DNA from 4 places in the Phyllobacterium sp. SL163 genome. Region 1 is predicted to be linked to each of the others. Evidence: predicted binding sites of a transcription regulator. Region 1 holds the regulator's gene; each other region holds the start of a gene.

Region 1 (4,213 bases):
GTGCATGCATGGCCTTCTTTCCGGACTTTGCCGCGCGCTATCCCATCAAGAAATTTTCGGCATGCGCAGCGCTGCTGGCATCGGCATTCTATCTGCTGCTCTCGGGGATCGACGTGGCGGCCCAGCGCAGCTTTGTCATGCTGGCAGTCATGCTTGTCGCCATGACCGTGGACCGGGCTGCCTTGTCATTGCGCAATGTTGCCCTGGCCGCCTTGGTAACCATTGCCATCGCGCCGCACGAGGTGATGGGACCAAGCTTCCAGATGTCGTACTCGGCCACCGCCGCACTGATCGCATTCTACGGCTGGTGGTCGCCGCGCAGGGCCGGCCGGACCGCGCGGCGTGCCTCCGGCAACAACCTGTTGTTGCGGCTGCCCGGTAAGATCGGCGATCATATCAGTGATGTCGCGCTGACATCCCTGGTCGCCGGTTCGGCCAGTGCGATCTTTGCCGCCTATCATTTCAACAATACCGCACCGCTCGGGCTGATCGGCAACGCCTTTGCCTTGCCCGTGGTCTCGGTGCTGGTCATGCCCTTCGCCGTATTGGCGCTGTTGCTGATGCCGTTCGATCTGGATTTCCTGCCGTTCGCCGTCATGGAACGCGGCATCAAGCTGGTGGTGTTCATCGCCCATCACGTTGCCGCACTCTCGCCCTCGGGTAATCTCGGTCCGATGCCGCAGCCGAGCCTTATCCTGATGAGCGTGGCACTTGTGATCCTGCTTCTCACGACGTCGTGGTTGCGTCTGTGCAGCCTGCCGCTGTTTGCTGCGGCCATCCTGATCATGGCACGCACAGCGCCGCCGGATATCGTCCTGTCGGAGGATGGCCGGCTGGCCGGTGTGCGCAATGGCGCGGCATTGATGATCAATCGCCCGCAGGGCGGCGCCTTCACGTTAAACAACTGGCGGCAGGGTTTTGGGCTGGAACAGATCGTCAAACCGGCGCGGATCGGCAAAGAGGCAGCGGAGGGTGCCTTCGAATGCGCCGGAAAGCTCTGCCTGGCGCGCGAACCGGGCGGTCTCATCATCGCCTATACGGATGATCCCGCGCAAAGGAACCCCGCCTGCAGCGAGGGAAACATCGTCGTGCTGGGCTTTGCCGGTGTGAACACCGGTTGCCCCGTTCCCGGCCCGATGGTGATCACGCGCCGCGATCTCGCCCTGAACGGTGCTGCGGAAATCCGGTTCGGTTCCGGCGGGCAAGGGCAGGGTGACGTGACGGATCTATCGAAAGCCGTAGAAGCGATGGAGCAAAGGGGGCAGTCGGCCCGCCTGACCTGGGCGATCGGTCCGCCCGACCGACCCTGGAACACGTACCGCATCCATTCCAATGCGGCGCGCAACCGGCCGGAGCGTTCACGCAAGGCCCACGCGATCGAAGGCATCCCGGACAATGCCGAACGGGACGCGGCGGCCGATCAGTAACGGCGGATCAGGCCGACGAGCTTGCCCTGCACCCGCACGCGGTCCGGTCCGAAAATCCGCGTTTCATAGGCAGGGTTGGCGGCTTCCAGGGCAATCGAGGCACCCTTGCGGCGGAACCGCTTGAGCGTGGCTTCCTCATCATCGACCAGCGCAACGATGATTTCGCCTGGGCTTGCGGTGTCGCCGCGCTTGATGACGACGGTATCGCCATCAAAAATGCCCGCTTCGATCATCGAGTCGCCCTTGACCTCAAGCGCATAATGTTCACCGCTGCCGATCATATCAGGCGGAAGGCTCAGCATGTGGGTCTGGTTCTGGATCGCGGAAATCGGCACACCGGCGGCAATCCGGCCCATGACCGGAATGCTGACATTGGCAGGCATATCCATGTCGTTGGAGGCGCGCGGCTGCGGTTTGGGCGGCGCAACATTACGTCCGAGACTGCCCTCGATGACACTCGGCTCGAACTTTCTCTGGCTGTTGAGGCCGGGTGCGATGGAGTCCGGCAGGCGCAGGACTTCCAGCGCACGTGCCCTGTTCGCAAGCCGGCGAATGAAGCCGCGCTCTTCCAGCGCAGTGATCAGCCGGTGAATGCCGGATTTGGAGGCCAGATCCAGCGCATCCTTCATTTCGTCGAAGGATGGCGGAATGCCCGTCTCCTTCAGACGCTCATGAATGAAGAGAAGAAGTTCATGTTGTTTACGCGTGAGCATCGGCGATCCTTTAGCAGGGAATCGGAAAAACAAAACCAGAACAAACACTATCTGTTCCAGCATTGTTCTACAAGTGCTTAATATTCCGTTGCGGCAATGCTGGAAGCTTGGTTACGAAGCATGTGGGGGCAGAAATGCACCCGTTCAGGGTACTGTTCCGTCGGTTTCCAACTGGATATCACAATATCATGACAGCTTTCATCCGAATCGCCGAGCGCCAGGACCTTGACACCATCATCGACTGGGCAGCTGCCGAGGGCTGGAACCCCGGTTTGGACGATGCGGACGCATTCTGGGCCGCGGACCCCAAAGGCTATCACGTGCTTGAGGTCAATGATGAACTGACGGCAGCGGTCTCGCTGGTCCGCTATGCGAGAGACTACGGCTTTCTCGGCTTCTACATGGTGCGTCCGCAATCGCGCGGGCTGGGTTTCGGCTGGTCGCTCTGGCAGGATGTGCTGAGCGGATTTGCCGGACAGACCATCGGCCTTGATGGTGTCGTTGCCCAGCAGGAAAACTATCGGAAGTCGGGGTTTGTCTATGCCCATGCGAATTACCGCTATGGCGGCGCCCCCGGCTGCAGGGCACCCGTCAGCGACGATATCGTCGCCATCGATGCGCAATGGATCGGCGCCGTCGCCGCCTATGACCGTCAATTCAATCCCGAACCACGGGAATCGTTTATCCGTGCCTGGCTCGGCCCGTCCGGCTCGCGCCACGGCCTGGCCTGCATTGCCGACGGAAAAATCGCGGGGTATGGCGTCGTGCGCGCATGCCGCGAGGGTTGCAAAATCGGTCCCTTGTTTGCCGAAACCGAAGAGATCGCCGACCGGCTGTTTCAATCGCTCGCAGCAAAGGCCGGGGATGCACAGGTCTTTCTGGATATTCCCGGGACCAATGGGGCCGCGCGGCGCCTGTGCGACCGGTACGGTCTGGCGCCGGTGTTCGAAACCGCACGCATGTATCGCGGACCGGCGCCCGAATTGCCGCTCGACCGGATTTTTGGCATCACAACCTTCGAATTGGGCTAGGCACTCACCGGCGCGGGGCGACGGGCGGACCGCTCGATTGGCGCAGGATGAGTTCGACCGGCCATATCTCGTGGATGTTCTCGACCGGCTCGCCGTCAAGGACGCGCACCAGCAGTTCGGCGATACGCGACCCGGCGGAGCGGATCGACGACCGGGTGGTGGTCATGGCGGGGACCATGTTGCTGGCATTGAGATAGGGGAACACGTCGTCATGGGCGATCACCGAAACTTCCTTGCCGAGTTCGTAGCCTTTTGAACGGATGGCGCGGAAAATGCCGAGCGCCGTCATCATCGAGCCGGCGAGAATGGCGGTCGGATGCGGCGTATAGGACAAAAGCCGCTGCGCCTCATGAAAACCGGTTTCGTCGGAAAAACGCTCATGCACGATGAAGCGCGGATCGACGGCAATGCCGCGCTCCAGCAATGCTTCGCGATAACCCATTTCGCGGTGTTCGGAAAAGGTGTGGCCCTTCAGCCCGTCGATCATCGCGATATGCCGGTGGCCGAGATCGATCAGGTGCGATGCCGCCTGCCGGAAGGCGCCGGCATTGTCGATATCGAGCCAGGCATGCGGGGCGGCGATATTGGTTCGCCCGTGCAGCACAAAGGGAAATTTCGCTTCCGTCAGCATGGCAACCCGCTCGTCCATCAGGGTGGGGCCGGTGACGATGATGCCGTCCACGCGCTTGCTGGAAATCAGCCGCCGGTAGGCCGCAAGCTCGTCATTGTTGATGCTCGGGCTCATCAGCAGGTCCATTTCGTGCTGCGACAGCTGCTCGGCCAGACCGGAAAAGAACTCGCTGGTGTGCGGACCGAAACGTTCGCTGCGGTCGCGCGGCATCAGGATGCCGATGGCGCCGATGCGGCCGATGGCAAGGCGCCGGGCATTGGCATTGGCGCTGTAACCGAATTTGAGAGCCGCCTGGCTGACGCGTTCGCGCGTCGCCTTGTTGACTTCAGGATAGCCGTTCAGGGCGCGACTGACGGTCGTTTGCGAGAGGCCCAGTTGTTCAGCCAGTTCCTTGAGTTTCATGGCAAGCAA
Region 2 (4,213 bases), 190 kb from region 1:
GGCGCATCGGAAAAGACCGGCTCCCGCACGAAAGGCAGCGTGCCATGATCGGTGCCAAGGGCCTCGATGGCCAGCGCCGGCTCGAGATAGATCATCCGGTAACGCAAGCCGTCATCGGTGCCTGCCCCGCCATCATGCACCTCATCGGGATGCAGAACCATGATGTTGCCGGGAAGGCTTTGCCGCTTTTCCCCGCGATAGCGGAATGTCTGGACGCCGTGCAGCGTCACGCCGATGGCATAGGTATCGTGCCGGTGCGGTTCGAAGGCATCGCCGGTGAAACGCGCTTCCATGCGCTCGACACCCGGATTGGATGGCGCCGACAGGATGGCATCGTGCGCCGGACGCTCGCACAAACGTCCAAGACCGCGCAGCACTTCCTCTTTTAGATTTTCACCCGGCATCCGGCAGACTCGATCCATGAATGGAGACCTAGATTTGGTGTTTGATACGAAAATTACAATTGTCGTGCGTGACGATCTTGCGACATGGCAGAAACTCAACGTCTCGTCATTCCTGGCAAGCGGCGTTGTCGCCCAGTCCCCCGGATTGATCGGCGACCCCTATATGGATCGGGCCGGCCATCATTATCATCCCTTGCCCATCCAGCCGATGATCGTGCTCACGGCGGATCAGGCAACCCTGTCGGCCATCCACCGCCGCTCGCTCGAACGCGAGGTCAAATCCTGCCTGTATATCGAGGAGATGTTTTCAACCGGATATGATCAGGCCAATCGCGCCGTGTTTGCCCGGTTTGCACCGGATGATGCGAGGGTTGTCGGCATTGCGCTGCACGCGGAGAAGAAGATCGTCGACAAGATCACCAAGGGCGCCAGGATGCACCCGTAACACCGGCGCTACCAGCCGGATACGAGCGCGAATACAACGAGATACCGCACAGTCTTGGCAATAGAGACCAAGAGCACAAAACTCCAGAGCGGCTCGCGCAACACCCCGGCAATCAGCGTCAGCGGATCGCCGATCACGGGTGCCCAGCTCAACAGCAGGGTCCACTTGCCATAGCGCTGGTACCAGCCTGTGGCACGGTCGAGCTGCGCCTCGCTGGCCGGGAACCATTTGCTGTGGCGGAACTGATCGATCCCGCGCCCAAGCAGCCAATTGACCACCGAGCCAAGGACGTTGCCCACGCTGGCAACAGCGATCAATGCGATTGCCGGATAGGAATGCGAGAGCAGCAGTCCGGCAAGCAGCGCCTCCGACTGCATCGGCAAAATGGTTGCGGCCGCAAAAGCGGCCGCGAACAATCCGGCATACACGCCCAAATCAACAAGCATGATCAAACCGGCAATGGCTTACAGAACAGGCTCAGAACGGGATCTCGTCGTCGAGATCGCGCGAGAAGTTGCCACCTGCATTGCCGCCACCGCTGGACGGCGAAGCGCTGGAACGGCCGAAATCCGAACCATAATCGCCATTGTCGGAGACCTGGCCCCGGCTCGAATTGTCGAACGAGCGGCCGCCGCCAGAACCGGCACCCTCGCCGCGTGAATCGAGCATCTGCAATTCACCGCGGAACTTCTGCAGGACGATTTCCGTCGAATAACGGTCATTGCCCGTCTGGTCCTGCCACTTGCGGGTCTGCAGCGCGCCTTCCAGATAAACCTTCATGCCCTTCTTGAGATACTGTTCAGCCACCTTGGCCAGATTGTCGTTGAAAATGACGACGCTGTGCCATTCGGTCTTTTCCTTGCGCTCGCCGCTGTTCTTGTCGCGCCAGCTTTCCGAGGTGGCAATGCGCAGATTGACCACCGGATCGCCTGAACCAAGACGCCGGACTTCCGGATCAGCGCCAAGATTACCGACCAAAATTACCTTGTTGACACTGCCAGCCATAAAAATACTCCACAAAATTAGCTTTTCGATTTGGCGCCATCATACAGAAGCCGCTCATTGCGCGGGCAACTGTCTGGCTCTATCCACAAAATACTGCTCGCTTCGACCACCAATGCCGCCAGCCTCCTGACAATTCAGTGGCAACTGACACTCTCCTGACAAATCTGTCAGTAGGCTTGCACGCGCACTTATCCGTTCAATGCCCTTATCCCGTGCCTGTCTGGCTTGTCAGGCACGGAACTCCCAGATTTTACGCCGGTTTTACCTCGCCCGCAATATTTGTTCTTTTTTTGTTCTATCACTTGCTCTATGGATGTCAACATGGCTATGGTGATTCCAACCCAGGTGCGGCCTCGCAATCTGCTGGAGACTTTCTAAATAAGGGAAAGACTCCGGCCAGCGAGCCAGTTCCTCCCCCATAACGGCGTGACAGTCATGAGCGATCAGAAATTTATATCCATTCGTGGTGCCCGCGAACACAATTTGAAGAACATCGACCTCGATCTGCCGCGCGACAAGCTGATTGTCATGACCGGCCTGTCGGGATCGGGCAAATCTTCGCTTGCCTTCGATACCATCTATGCGGAAGGCCAGCGGCGTTATGTCGAGAGCCTGTCGGCCTATGCCCGGCAGTTTCTGGAGATGATGCAGAAGCCCGATGTCGACCAGATCGATGGCCTGTCTCCGGCCATTTCCATCGAGCAGAAGACGACAAGCCGCAACCCGCGCTCCACCGTCGGCACCGTCACGGAAATCTACGACTATCTGCGCCTGCTCTATGCGCGCGTCGGCATCCCCTATTCGCCGGCAACCGGCCTGCCGATTGAAAGTCAGACCGTCAGCCAGATGGTGGACCGTGTTCTGGCGCAGGATGAAGGCACCCGCCTGTTCATTCTCGCTCCCATCGTGCGCGGCCGCAAAGGCGAATACCGCAAGGAACTGGCCGATCTGCAGAAGCGCGGCTTCCAGCGCGTGAAAGTCGACGGGATATTCTACGAGATCGCCGACGTTCCGGCCCTCGACAAGAAATACAAGCACGACATCGATGTGGTCGTCGACCGCGTTGTCGTCCGCCCGGACATCTCCGCACGTCTGGCGGACAGCCTTGAAACCGCGCTCAAGCTTGCCGACGGCATTGCCCTGGCGGAATTCGCCGACAAGCCGTTGCCCGCCGACGAGACATCCGGGGAATCCGCCAACAAATCCAAGAACGAAACGCACGAGCGTTTGATGTTCTCGGAAAAGTTTGCCTGCCCGGTTTCCGGCTTCACCATTGCCGAAATCGAACCGCGCCTGTTCTCGTTCAACAATCCGTTCGGCGCCTGTCCGACCTGCGATGGTCTCGGCACCCAGAAGGCCATCGATCCCAACCTGATCGTGCCGGATGAAAGCCTGACGCTGAAGAATGGCGCCATTGCCCCTTGGTCGAAGTCGAGCTCGCCCTATTACAACCAGACATTGGACGCCCTGGGCAGCAGCTACGGCTTCAAGCTGGGCGACCGCTGGCGCGACATCAACGAAGACGCGCAAAAGGCCATTCTTTACGGCACCGGCAGCCGCGAGGTACATTTTTCCTACGATGACGGGCTGCGCTCCTACAAGACAACGAAACCGTTCGAAGGCGTCATTCCCAATCTGGAGCGCCGCTGGAAGGAAACGGATTCGGCCTGGTCGCGCGAGGAAATCGAGCGCTTCATGTCCGGCACGCCCTGCCCGGCCTGCGGCGGCTATCGCCTGAAGCCGGAAGCGCTGGCGGTGAAGATCGGCGGCCTGCATATCGGCCAGATCACGGAAAAGTCGATCCGCCATGCGGATGCCTGGTTCAGTGACATCGACAAGAGTTTCAATGACAAGCAGACGGAAATCGCGGCACGCATCCTCAAGGAAATCCGCGAGCGCCTGCGCTTTTTGAACGATGTCGGCTTGGATTACCTCGCCCTGTCGCGCAATTCCGGCACGCTGTCGGGCGGCGAGAGCCAGCGCATCCGGCTGGCGTCGCAGATCGGCTCCGGGTTGACCGGCGTGCTCTACGTTCTGGATGAGCCGTCCATCGGCCTGCATCAGCGCGACAACGAGCAGCTTCTCAAGACCCTGCGGCACCTGCGCGATCTCGGCAACACCGTGATCGTGGTGGAACACGATGAGGACGCGATCCTCACTGCCGACTATGTCGTCGATATCGGACCGGCTGCCGGTATTCATGGCGGTGAAATCATCGCTTCCGGAACGCCAGCCGATATCATGGCAAGCCCGAAGTCGCTGACCGGCAAATATCTGTCCGGCGCGATCGAGGTGGCCGTGCCGTCCGAGCGGCGCAAGTTGAACAAGAAACGCATCAAGATTGTCGGCGCGCGCGGCA
Region 3 (4,213 bases), on a different contig from region 1:
GGCTGGTTCCCGTGCCGCAGGAGTACCCGCAGCCGCTTCAGACGATAGCAGCAGGCGATCCCGGCTGCGTCCTGGCGCGTGATACCGGCATCGCGCAGCAAATGTTCACCCGGCTTGCGCGACAATACCGCGAGTTGGCGAGCCTCGCGATCAGCGATCTGCAAACCCTTCCAAAGATTTGAAAACAAGCAGAAAACAGACATGGAGATGATCTCGAATGGTGAATAATCACCATGCTTGCCGCAAGCATTGACATACATCAAACGAATAGAAATTATGCCTGTCATTCGAATTTTTAATTGCAGGGAACACCATGAACCCGCCGCTCGACAGCGATCTGCTCCGCACGTTCCTGGCCGTGGCAACGGCCGGCAATGTCACCCGCGCGGCGGAAAGGATCGGGCGCACGCAATCGGCCGTGAGCGTCCAGATCAAACGGCTTGAGGAGGTTCTGGGAGAAAGCGTTTTTGCCCGCGGCTCGCGCGGCGTTGCGCTGACCGCCCAGGGCGAAGCACTGCTCGTCAACGCGCAGCGCATCGTCGCGCTGCTCGATGAAACCATGGCGACGATCCGGGCCAAGCCGCTTGGCGGCCCCGTGCGGATCGGCCTTCCCGAAGAATATGGCTACACGATCCTGCCGCGCGCCCTCGCCGCCTTTGCCAGCCAGCATCCGCAAGTGGAGGTAACGGTCAAATGCGGATATTCGGCGCAGCAACTGGCCGCACTGGATGCGGACGAGCTTGATCTTGCCGTCATATTCAACTGGGAGCCGCCGGCAACCGGCGAGGTTCTGTTTATCGACCCGACCGTCTGGGTCACCTCGGAGGTGCATTGCGTGCATGAAATCACGCCCGTTCCCATCGCGATCTACGAGCGCTCGGACTGGTGCAGGAAATTCGCCATGGGATCGCTGGAGCGCAACAGGATCGATTATCGCGTGGCCTACAGCTGCGATACGGGCGGAGGCTTGAAAATAGCAGCGGTTTCCGGCCTTGCCATCGCCCCGCTCGCGCGCAGCAACATCCCGCCGGGCTGCCGCGAACTGACGGAAGCAGAGGGATTTCCGGTCATTGATTCATCGAATGTCGTGCTGCGGCGCAATCCGCGGATGATGAGCCCTGCGATTGACGGCATGGCCAAGGTGATCCGCGATGCGTTCCAGCCGATGGGCTGAGCCATTGTTGTCTCGTGCCGCTGTGGCTTGAGCGCTCATGCGTGGTTCGACAAGCTCACCATGAGGGAGAGTGAGGATTGCAGGGAGTTAGGTTCTGCAACGTTTGTGATTAACCTTGCACCAACCCACTTCCCTCATGGTGAGCTTGTCGAACCACGCACCAGGCATCTGCAGTTCAGTGTGTGGTCATCCATTCGCGGGCTTCGCGCATGGCCGTTGCCAGATCGGCCTTGGACATGGTTTTCACCAGTTCGGCGCGCAGTTCCGCAGCCCGGTCGCTGCCTTTGATGGCCGCAATGTTGAACCATTTATGCGCGGCGACATGATCAACGGCACAGTCACGGCCCGTGGCATACATGATGCCCATTTCAAAGAGGATGTCCGTTTCTGCGGTGCCGCCGACATGTCCGGCATCGATATTCTGAAGATCAAAGCGTGCCATTTTACCGAGTCCCTGTTTAAACCGATAAGCCCTGTTAGACTTCTGAGAACCGCCTGATTTGTTTGTTTTGGCGTGCTCTTTCGATGTTTTCGAGAATGCCACACAGCCCTCAAATTGCTGTTAAGGGGCATGATTAACTGGAGCCAAACAAAACAAAAACAACTGGTAAACTTCGGAATTCATTAAATATATCGCCCCAGCAATTGCAGGCATTTGGATCAAATTCGCTTAAAATGCCAATGTCCGATTTCAAGCCTTTGCTAACCAAGGCACAGCTTCTTTTTGCCGGGCTTGGAGCCATTCACACAGAAATCTCCTCTCCGTTCCGCAACGCCTGCCTGCAAAAAAGCCCGGCTGCGAGCACGCATAAGGCTTCCTTTCAGGGTTTTTTTGAATTACGTTTACGTAAGGGACATGCAAATGGACGCGGAGAGACCCCATTTGCCGCACAACCCTTATCGGGAGGAACATATGAATCGCAAACTCTTATTGGCATGCGCCGGCGTTGTATTGATGGCAGGTCCGGCACTGGCCGAGGAACCGATCGTCGGCACGTGGAAGCGGCCGACAGGTACGCTCATCCAGTACTCGTCCTGCGGCGCCGACAAGTATTGCGGCACGGTCTTGACCGGCGAATACAAGGGCAAATCCATCGGCGAGATGTCCGGCAAGGGCGGGTCCTACAAGGGACAGGTCAACAAGCTTGACGAGGGCAAGACTTATAATGGTAAGGCCAGCGTCAGTGGCAACACCCTGTCCCTGTCCGGTTGCGTGCTGGGCGGGCTCATCTGCAAGAGCGAAAGCCTGACACGCCAGTAATTTTCAGACGGCATGCCAAACCCCGTGAAAGCGTAGAGCTCTCGCGGGGTTTTTGTTTGCTTGCGCCAGATATGGCCGGCCCGTCCGGGTTGCGCCTTCTTGCGATGCGCTTACCGCTGCCCGTACCGTGCGCCGAAACCCCAAGGCGTGCACCGCTTGCCCTCTCCAGGTCTTTGAACGCGGCTTCGATATCCCGCTCCTTCGCTGCGCCCGCCGGTCTGATCGACAGCGACAGGGCCGGAACAACCGGCATGGACCCAACACGTGCAGCGCGGCGTGTAATATGACCTGACATGTCTCATCTGCGTCTCCGGCATCGTGAATCGCAAGGCGGTCCTTGCCGGAGCGGAAACTGATGCCGGATGTGGCGCTTTCCAAGGAAAATGTGTGACGCAAAAAAGTACGCCCCGGCAATGTTGACGTTGGCAAAATCAGAGTGTATTAAACCAAAAGGTTATTTAACCTATGAGTTAGGTAATATCCGTTCGGAATGGGAAGGAAGAGGAACCATGACCGCAGCGCTGGCCCGCAGGGACAATGATCGCGAACTGACAATCGTCCGAATCGTCGATGCGCCGGTGGCGCTCGTTTTCAAGGTCTGGTCACAGCCGGAGCATGTCGTGCGCTGGTGGGGGCCGAAGAATTTCACCTGCCCGAACTGCCAGATCGATTTCAGGGAGGGCGGTGCCTATCGCTCGTCCATCCGCTCTCCCGATGGCGAGGATGCCTGGATGGTCGGCCGTTACACGCGGATCGTCGAGCCGGAGCGGATCGTCTTCACCTTTGCCTGGGAGGATAGCGATGGCCTGCGCGGGCCGCAGACATTGGTAACCGTCACCATGAGCGCGCAGGGACAGCGCACGCGGCTCGTCTTCCATCAGGCACCGTTCGATTCCGCCGGCGACCGGGATTCGCATGAGAATGGCTGGACCGAATGCATGGAACGGCTGGAGGCCTATGTCGAGCCGCTGGGCCGCCTTCACTGAGGAGCGCATGCCCTCGCTTATGGACTGATTATCGCTTGAGCCAATATCAAGGAGGAAACGATGAACACCCATGCACACCCTGACGACCGCAAGGTTGTTTCCCGCGCCGAGTGGGACGAGGCCAGAAAAGCCTTTCTGCTGAAGGAAAAGGCCTTCACCAAACAGCGCGATGCCCTGAACCGTGAGCGCCGTGCGCTTCCGATGGTCCGGATCGACAAGGATTATGTTTTCGAGGGGCCGAAGGGCAAACTCGGCCTGTCCGATTTGTTCGAGGGGCGCCGCCAGTTGATCGTCTATCATTTCATGCTGGGACCGGGCGAAGGCGAAGGCTGCCCCGGATGCTCCTTCCTTGCCGACAGTATCGGCAATCTGGCACATCTGCACGCCCGCGACACCACGCTGGTCGCCGTCTCGCGCGCACCTGTCGCCGAAATCGAAGCTTACAGAAGACGCATGGGCTGGACCTTCCCGTGGATGTCGTCGCATGACAGCGATTTCAACTATGATTTTCACGTGACATTGGACGAGGCCGTCATGCCGCCCGTCTACAATTACACCACGGCCGAGGAATATGAGCGCAAGGGCATGCCCTGGTTCATGCGGGGCGAACAGCCGGGAACCAGTGTCTTCCTGCGCGACGGCGATACGGTCTACCACACCTATTCAAGCTATGGACGCGGCGGCGACCTGCAGCTGGGCACCTACAACTATCTCGACCTGACGCCGCTCGGCCGGCAGGAGGGCTGGGACGGCACGCCCGATCTTGGCGGTCTCGGCAAGAACTGGGTCAAG
Region 4 (4,213 bases), on a different contig from region 1:
GGAACGCTTCATCCATAATTTGGCGTAATGCGTCGGCTGCCTCCGCAGGCATGCCGTAGTCTCTCACCAGATTGCTTGTCATCTCCTCGAGAATCTTGGAGGACCAACGGATTTGAAAGAGCCCGGCGGCAGCGCATCGCAGGAGGGTGTCGCGCAAGAGCATTGGGTAAAGGACATTTGCGTCCAGGACTACGGTTATCATTTCACTGTCGCCGCTCTGTTTGACGCCTTCGATCTTCAAGCGCGACGTCGCATACTATGGAAAGGCCGAAACTTAGATCGGCCAGCGGCGCACATCAAGTCGAGCATGCGTAGGGCCCCAGCCACCGTGTTCGCTATGAAAACGGGAAGGTTGCGTTTATAGCGTTTATGGACCATATTGCGTCCATGGTTACATCACATCGCAATCCTTCCTCAGGAAGATCGGAACAGTCGTCTAGCACAGTTCTCCCCATGGAGAGAACCGCTGCTGCGCGCCTCGCGAATATGCTCGTCTCCCGGTCCACCAAGCAGGCAGGGTCCGTAAAGATCGTCCTCGTCAATGGCGAGTCGGTGGAATTGCCGAGTGTGCTAGCCGACGTGATGTTCCGCGCCGCCGAGTTGGTGGCGGAAGGACGACAGGTCACCGTGCTTGCGGATGAAGAGCTTTTGTCTACCCAAGAAGCAGCCGAGATTTTGAGCGTATCTCGCCAATATCTCGTTCGCTTGATCGATCGGGGTGAAATTGGTGCAGAGAAGGTCGGAACGCATCGCAGGCTTCGTGCCAATGATGTTGAAGCGTTCAAGACCACGCGTGATGCTAAACGCCTGGCGGCGCTGGATCGTCTGACCGCACTCAGCGAAGATCTTGGTGGATACGACCTGGGTGGCAAGCCTTAGCCCTTTCCCTGGAATTAGATAGCAAGATCAAGCTGCGGATTCTGATCTGCTCCCTCCAAGCTTCCAAGGCTGACACCGAGCAGACGGATACCCTTTCTTGTCGGAAATACGGATTGGAGCAAAGGCTCCAGCACCATCCAGACGGAAGCCTCGGTGCGATTGGCTATAGGCGATGTTCGGCTACGGGTAATCGTCTGAAAGTCGGAATACTTGACCTTCAGCGTTACGGTCTTTGCCCCGGTGTCATTGTTGTTACAGAACTGGCACACCTTAGATACGAGTGGGTGCAATTGCTCGCGTGCAGTCTCGAGTTCAAAAACGTCTTCGGGGAACGTGTCCTCGGCGCCGATCGATTTTCTCACTCGATCAGGTTGCACTTCCCGGGTATCAAGTCCGCGCGCGATGCCATAGAAGTACGTGCCTGCCTTGCCGAAGTGTTGAGTGAGGAACTCGACTGATCGCTCTTTAAGGTCCGCGCCGGTCTGTATACCTAGCCGATGCATCTTCTCTGCCGTTGCGGGGCCGACACCATGGAATTTCTTCACGGGAAGCTGCTCAATGAATGAAGGCCCGTTCTTTGGCGCGATGACGGCCTGCCCATTCGGTTTGTTGAGGTCGCTAGCGATTTTTGCCAGAAACTTGTTGTACGAAATGCCCGCCGAAGCCGTCAGGCCGGTCACAGCCAGGATCCTTGCTCGAATCTCCGTGGCGATTTCGGTCGCAATCTCCATCCCCTTGAGGTTCTTGGTGACATCCAGATAAGCCTCGTCGAGCGAAAGGGGTTCAACAAGCGGCGTGTAGTCGCAGAAAATCTCTCTGATTTGCTGTGACACGGCGCGATAGACTTCAAACCGCGGTTTGACGAATATAAGGTCCGGACACTTGCGAGCCGCGGTGACCGAAGGCATTGCCGAATGGACGCCGAACTTGCGCGCTTCATAACTCGCGGTCGTCAGAACACCGCGGGTGCCGGAGCCACCTACTGCGATCGGCAAGCCGCGCAACGCCGGATTATCTCGTTGCTCCACTGACGCATAAAACGCGTCCATGTCTATATGAATTATCTTTCGTGACATCCGGAAAAGCCTGATCTGGTATAATCCAAAGAGAATAGCATAGAAAGAACAAAAGGAGAACATTGGAATGGTGAAAAGCTGCGCTTCTGGTATATCAAGAGTTGATTGGTTGGAATGCCGAGCTATTCAAGCGGCGGCTTTTTCTGCCGGCCGTGATCTACGTCAATTGTTCCAAGGCAGCCTTCCTTCCATTTTCTGTGGTGAAAAGAGCAGCGTTCCGGACCTATCCAGTGACGCAAGCGCGACATCAATGCTCTGCTGAAAGTCACCTGGTGCCGACGGCGAGATGAACTTTCGTGCCATTTTATCCGGAACCTGTATCCCGTTCATCGCCATCATCATGAACATAAGAGTACGGGTCATATTCTGACGCACCAATCCCGCGGTGTTGGCGAGTTCGAATGCCAACGTCATCATCAATGGGCCCAGATTATCGCCTGACGGCGCAACGAGATTGACCGTCCCAGGAGATCGGGCAGCTTCCAAAAGTTGTCGTCTGGTCGCGGAGTTCCAATCTTTGATCGGCGGAAGTTGCAAATGTCTCAGATGAAAAGTGGAAATAACCAAAGGTGTAGGACGAAGGTGGCCAAGTGCTCCGTGTTTCAGCATCAATTCATTGGATATTTCCCAAGCACCCTGATCGTAGAGCTCGTCGAGATAACGACGAGCTATCCCAAACACAGCAGGATTGGGTGCTCGAACTGCGGCAGCCCAGTGTTGCAACTGCGTATGACGCTTCAATGCGGATAGAGCGTTGACCGCGTATCCCCCGAAGCCCGGGCGGGCAATCAAACCGCAGATGGCTCCAAGGCCGTCTTCGGAACGATTGCAGTCAGCAAGGGCGACTGGCTTACCCCCTAGCAATACCAGCGCGCAATTGTCAGGATTCCAGTGTTGGAGCGAGGAGAAGCGTTCGCGGATCACCTTCAGTTTGAGCGAGAGGACGAAAGCTTTCGACGCGGTGGCATCGTCATAGACGTATTCGATCTTTTCCATGTTGCTGTATTAAAATCCTATCTTTGGTAGGTGAAATAAACTTAGGGTATATCTGCATTTCGAGGTCGGAACCCATGGTTTGCCACATTAAATATGCCCTGCAAGGACGTGCGGCCGACCAAATGTGCGCCAAGACCTAGAAGCTTCGAGACAAGCAGCCCGTGGAGGATCAGCATTTAATGGCGGCGAACGTTCAGATTGAGGGGCGACTTGGCGAGCTTCTTGGTTCCTTGGAGCAAGTTCTACCCGACGACTTTTCCCGAAAGGTTGTCGAAGGATCTATGATGGCTTTTGCCATTGATGAAAATCCACTCCGCCTTTCGCAGTTCGCATCAGGCTTTCGGGAGTTATATGGCCACAGCCTTCACACGATGGCGCCCGACGACCAAATTCGCGCATCTTCCTGGTTCCAACCGGAAACTCAGGACGGCCGTCCGACACGTCGCCAACGTGTGCGTTATGCAATTCAGGGTGGAATCGCAGATCCTCTTCTTGATGAGTTAGGCTTCGACGCCGGCGAGATCCATGGCGCGGTCATTTCGGTAATCGATGAGCTTAGCAAATATACTCACGTCAGGCCGAATACGATCGGAACGTCTGCCGAGGAGGCTGATGTCTTCGCGTGCGAGACGATCGCGACATATCTTTCTTTGATGGAGACCTTGGAGGATTGTCGCCAGACCGTAAGGCAGGCAGTCGCCGAGGCGGTAGACAAGCACGCGCTCGAAGTGTTCACGCAGGAAGTATTTAGCGAGATCGACATCCTCTCTAATCGCACTATGGTCGAAGCTGTCAAAGTTGCGAGCCTTACCATAACGGCAATCGGCGCAACATTGATAAGCTATCACGCCGATGGCGACGTTTATATTGAGCTTTCCTACGGGTCAAAGAGTGATTTTCGGAACGACAACGGTGCGGAAATCAGCACTAACTTTCCATTTAGTTTATCGTTTGCTGCGCCCGTGACTGCTCTGAGCAAGTTTCAAGACGCTGTCGCGTCTATCGACACGTCGAGCTGGTATGACGAAGGCGAAGACGATTCCGCGGACAATTTCTCCAAGATTACCGACTATTGAGACAAGGAGATGGGCTTCCATCAGACGCTCCGCTGACCGACTTAGCACGCCGCGGCTGAGGCAATACCACGTAATTGGCTAGAAAAGGCTTGTCTGACTTACAGGCTCTCCTGATTTAGAGACAATTGTCGATCCATACGCCTCCCGTGATGAAATGATCAGCGCGTCATCCGGTAGCGGGCGGGC

The links. Region 1 encodes LexA, which represses DNA repair genes until DNA is damaged. Its sites were predicted from a motif close to TGTTCNNNNTGTGTTCNG; they were not measured.
Region 2: uvrA (excinuclease ABC subunit UvrA) is a predicted target of LexA. The motif match lies at 2,135-2,152, and genes of this name have one in related genera.
Region 3: ACP7B1_RS16300 (sel1 repeat family protein) is a predicted target of LexA. The motif match lies at 1,760-1,777, and genes of this name have one in related genera.
Region 4: dinB (DNA polymerase IV) is a predicted target of LexA. The motif match lies at 2,000-2,017, and genes of this name have one in related genera.

What each region holds. Positions count from the first base shown of each region.
Region 1 is NZ_JAFCVE010000003.1:168,494-172,706, forward strand. Features, by position in the region: gene ACP7B1_RS07565 (ComEC/Rec2 family competence protein) at 1-1,427, shown strand, start outside; gene lexA (transcriptional repressor LexA) at 1,421-2,140, opposite strand; gene ACP7B1_RS07575 (GNAT family N-acetyltransferase) at 2,329-3,171, shown strand; gene ACP7B1_RS07580 (substrate-binding domain-containing protein) at 3,176-4,204, opposite strand.
Region 2 is NZ_JAFCVE010000003.1:353,996-358,208, forward strand. Features, by position in the region: gene ACP7B1_RS08555 (AraC family transcriptional regulator) at 1-422, opposite strand, end outside; gene ACP7B1_RS08560 (DUF2000 family protein) at 442-849, shown strand; gene ACP7B1_RS08565 (YqaA family protein) at 858-1,295, opposite strand; gene ACP7B1_RS08570 (single-stranded DNA-binding protein) at 1,327-1,854, opposite strand; gene uvrA (excinuclease ABC subunit UvrA) at 2,290-4,213, shown strand, end outside.
Region 3 is NZ_JAFCVE010000007.1:59,859-64,071, reverse strand. Features, by position in the region: gene ACP7B1_RS16310 (hypothetical protein) at 1-287, opposite strand, end outside; gene ACP7B1_RS16305 (LysR family transcriptional regulator) at 314-1,174, shown strand; gene ACP7B1_RS16300 (sel1 repeat family protein) at 1,350-1,616, opposite strand; gene ACP7B1_RS16295 (DUF2147 domain-containing protein) at 2,088-2,435, shown strand; gene ACP7B1_RS16290 (SRPBCC family protein) at 2,945-3,421, shown strand; gene ACP7B1_RS16285 (DUF899 domain-containing protein) at 3,482-4,213, shown strand, end outside.
Region 4 is NZ_JAFCVE010000013.1:7,074-11,286, forward strand. Features, by position in the region: gene ACP7B1_RS23335 (PIN domain-containing protein) at 1-241, opposite strand, end outside; gene ACP7B1_RS23340 (excisionase family DNA-binding protein) at 454-879, shown strand; gene dinB (DNA polymerase IV) at 894-1,955, opposite strand; gene ACP7B1_RS23350 (hypothetical protein) at 2,118-2,951, opposite strand; gene ACP7B1_RS23355 (hypothetical protein) at 3,131-4,027, shown strand; gene ACP7B1_RS23360 (SOS response-associated peptidase) at 4,106-4,213, opposite strand, start outside.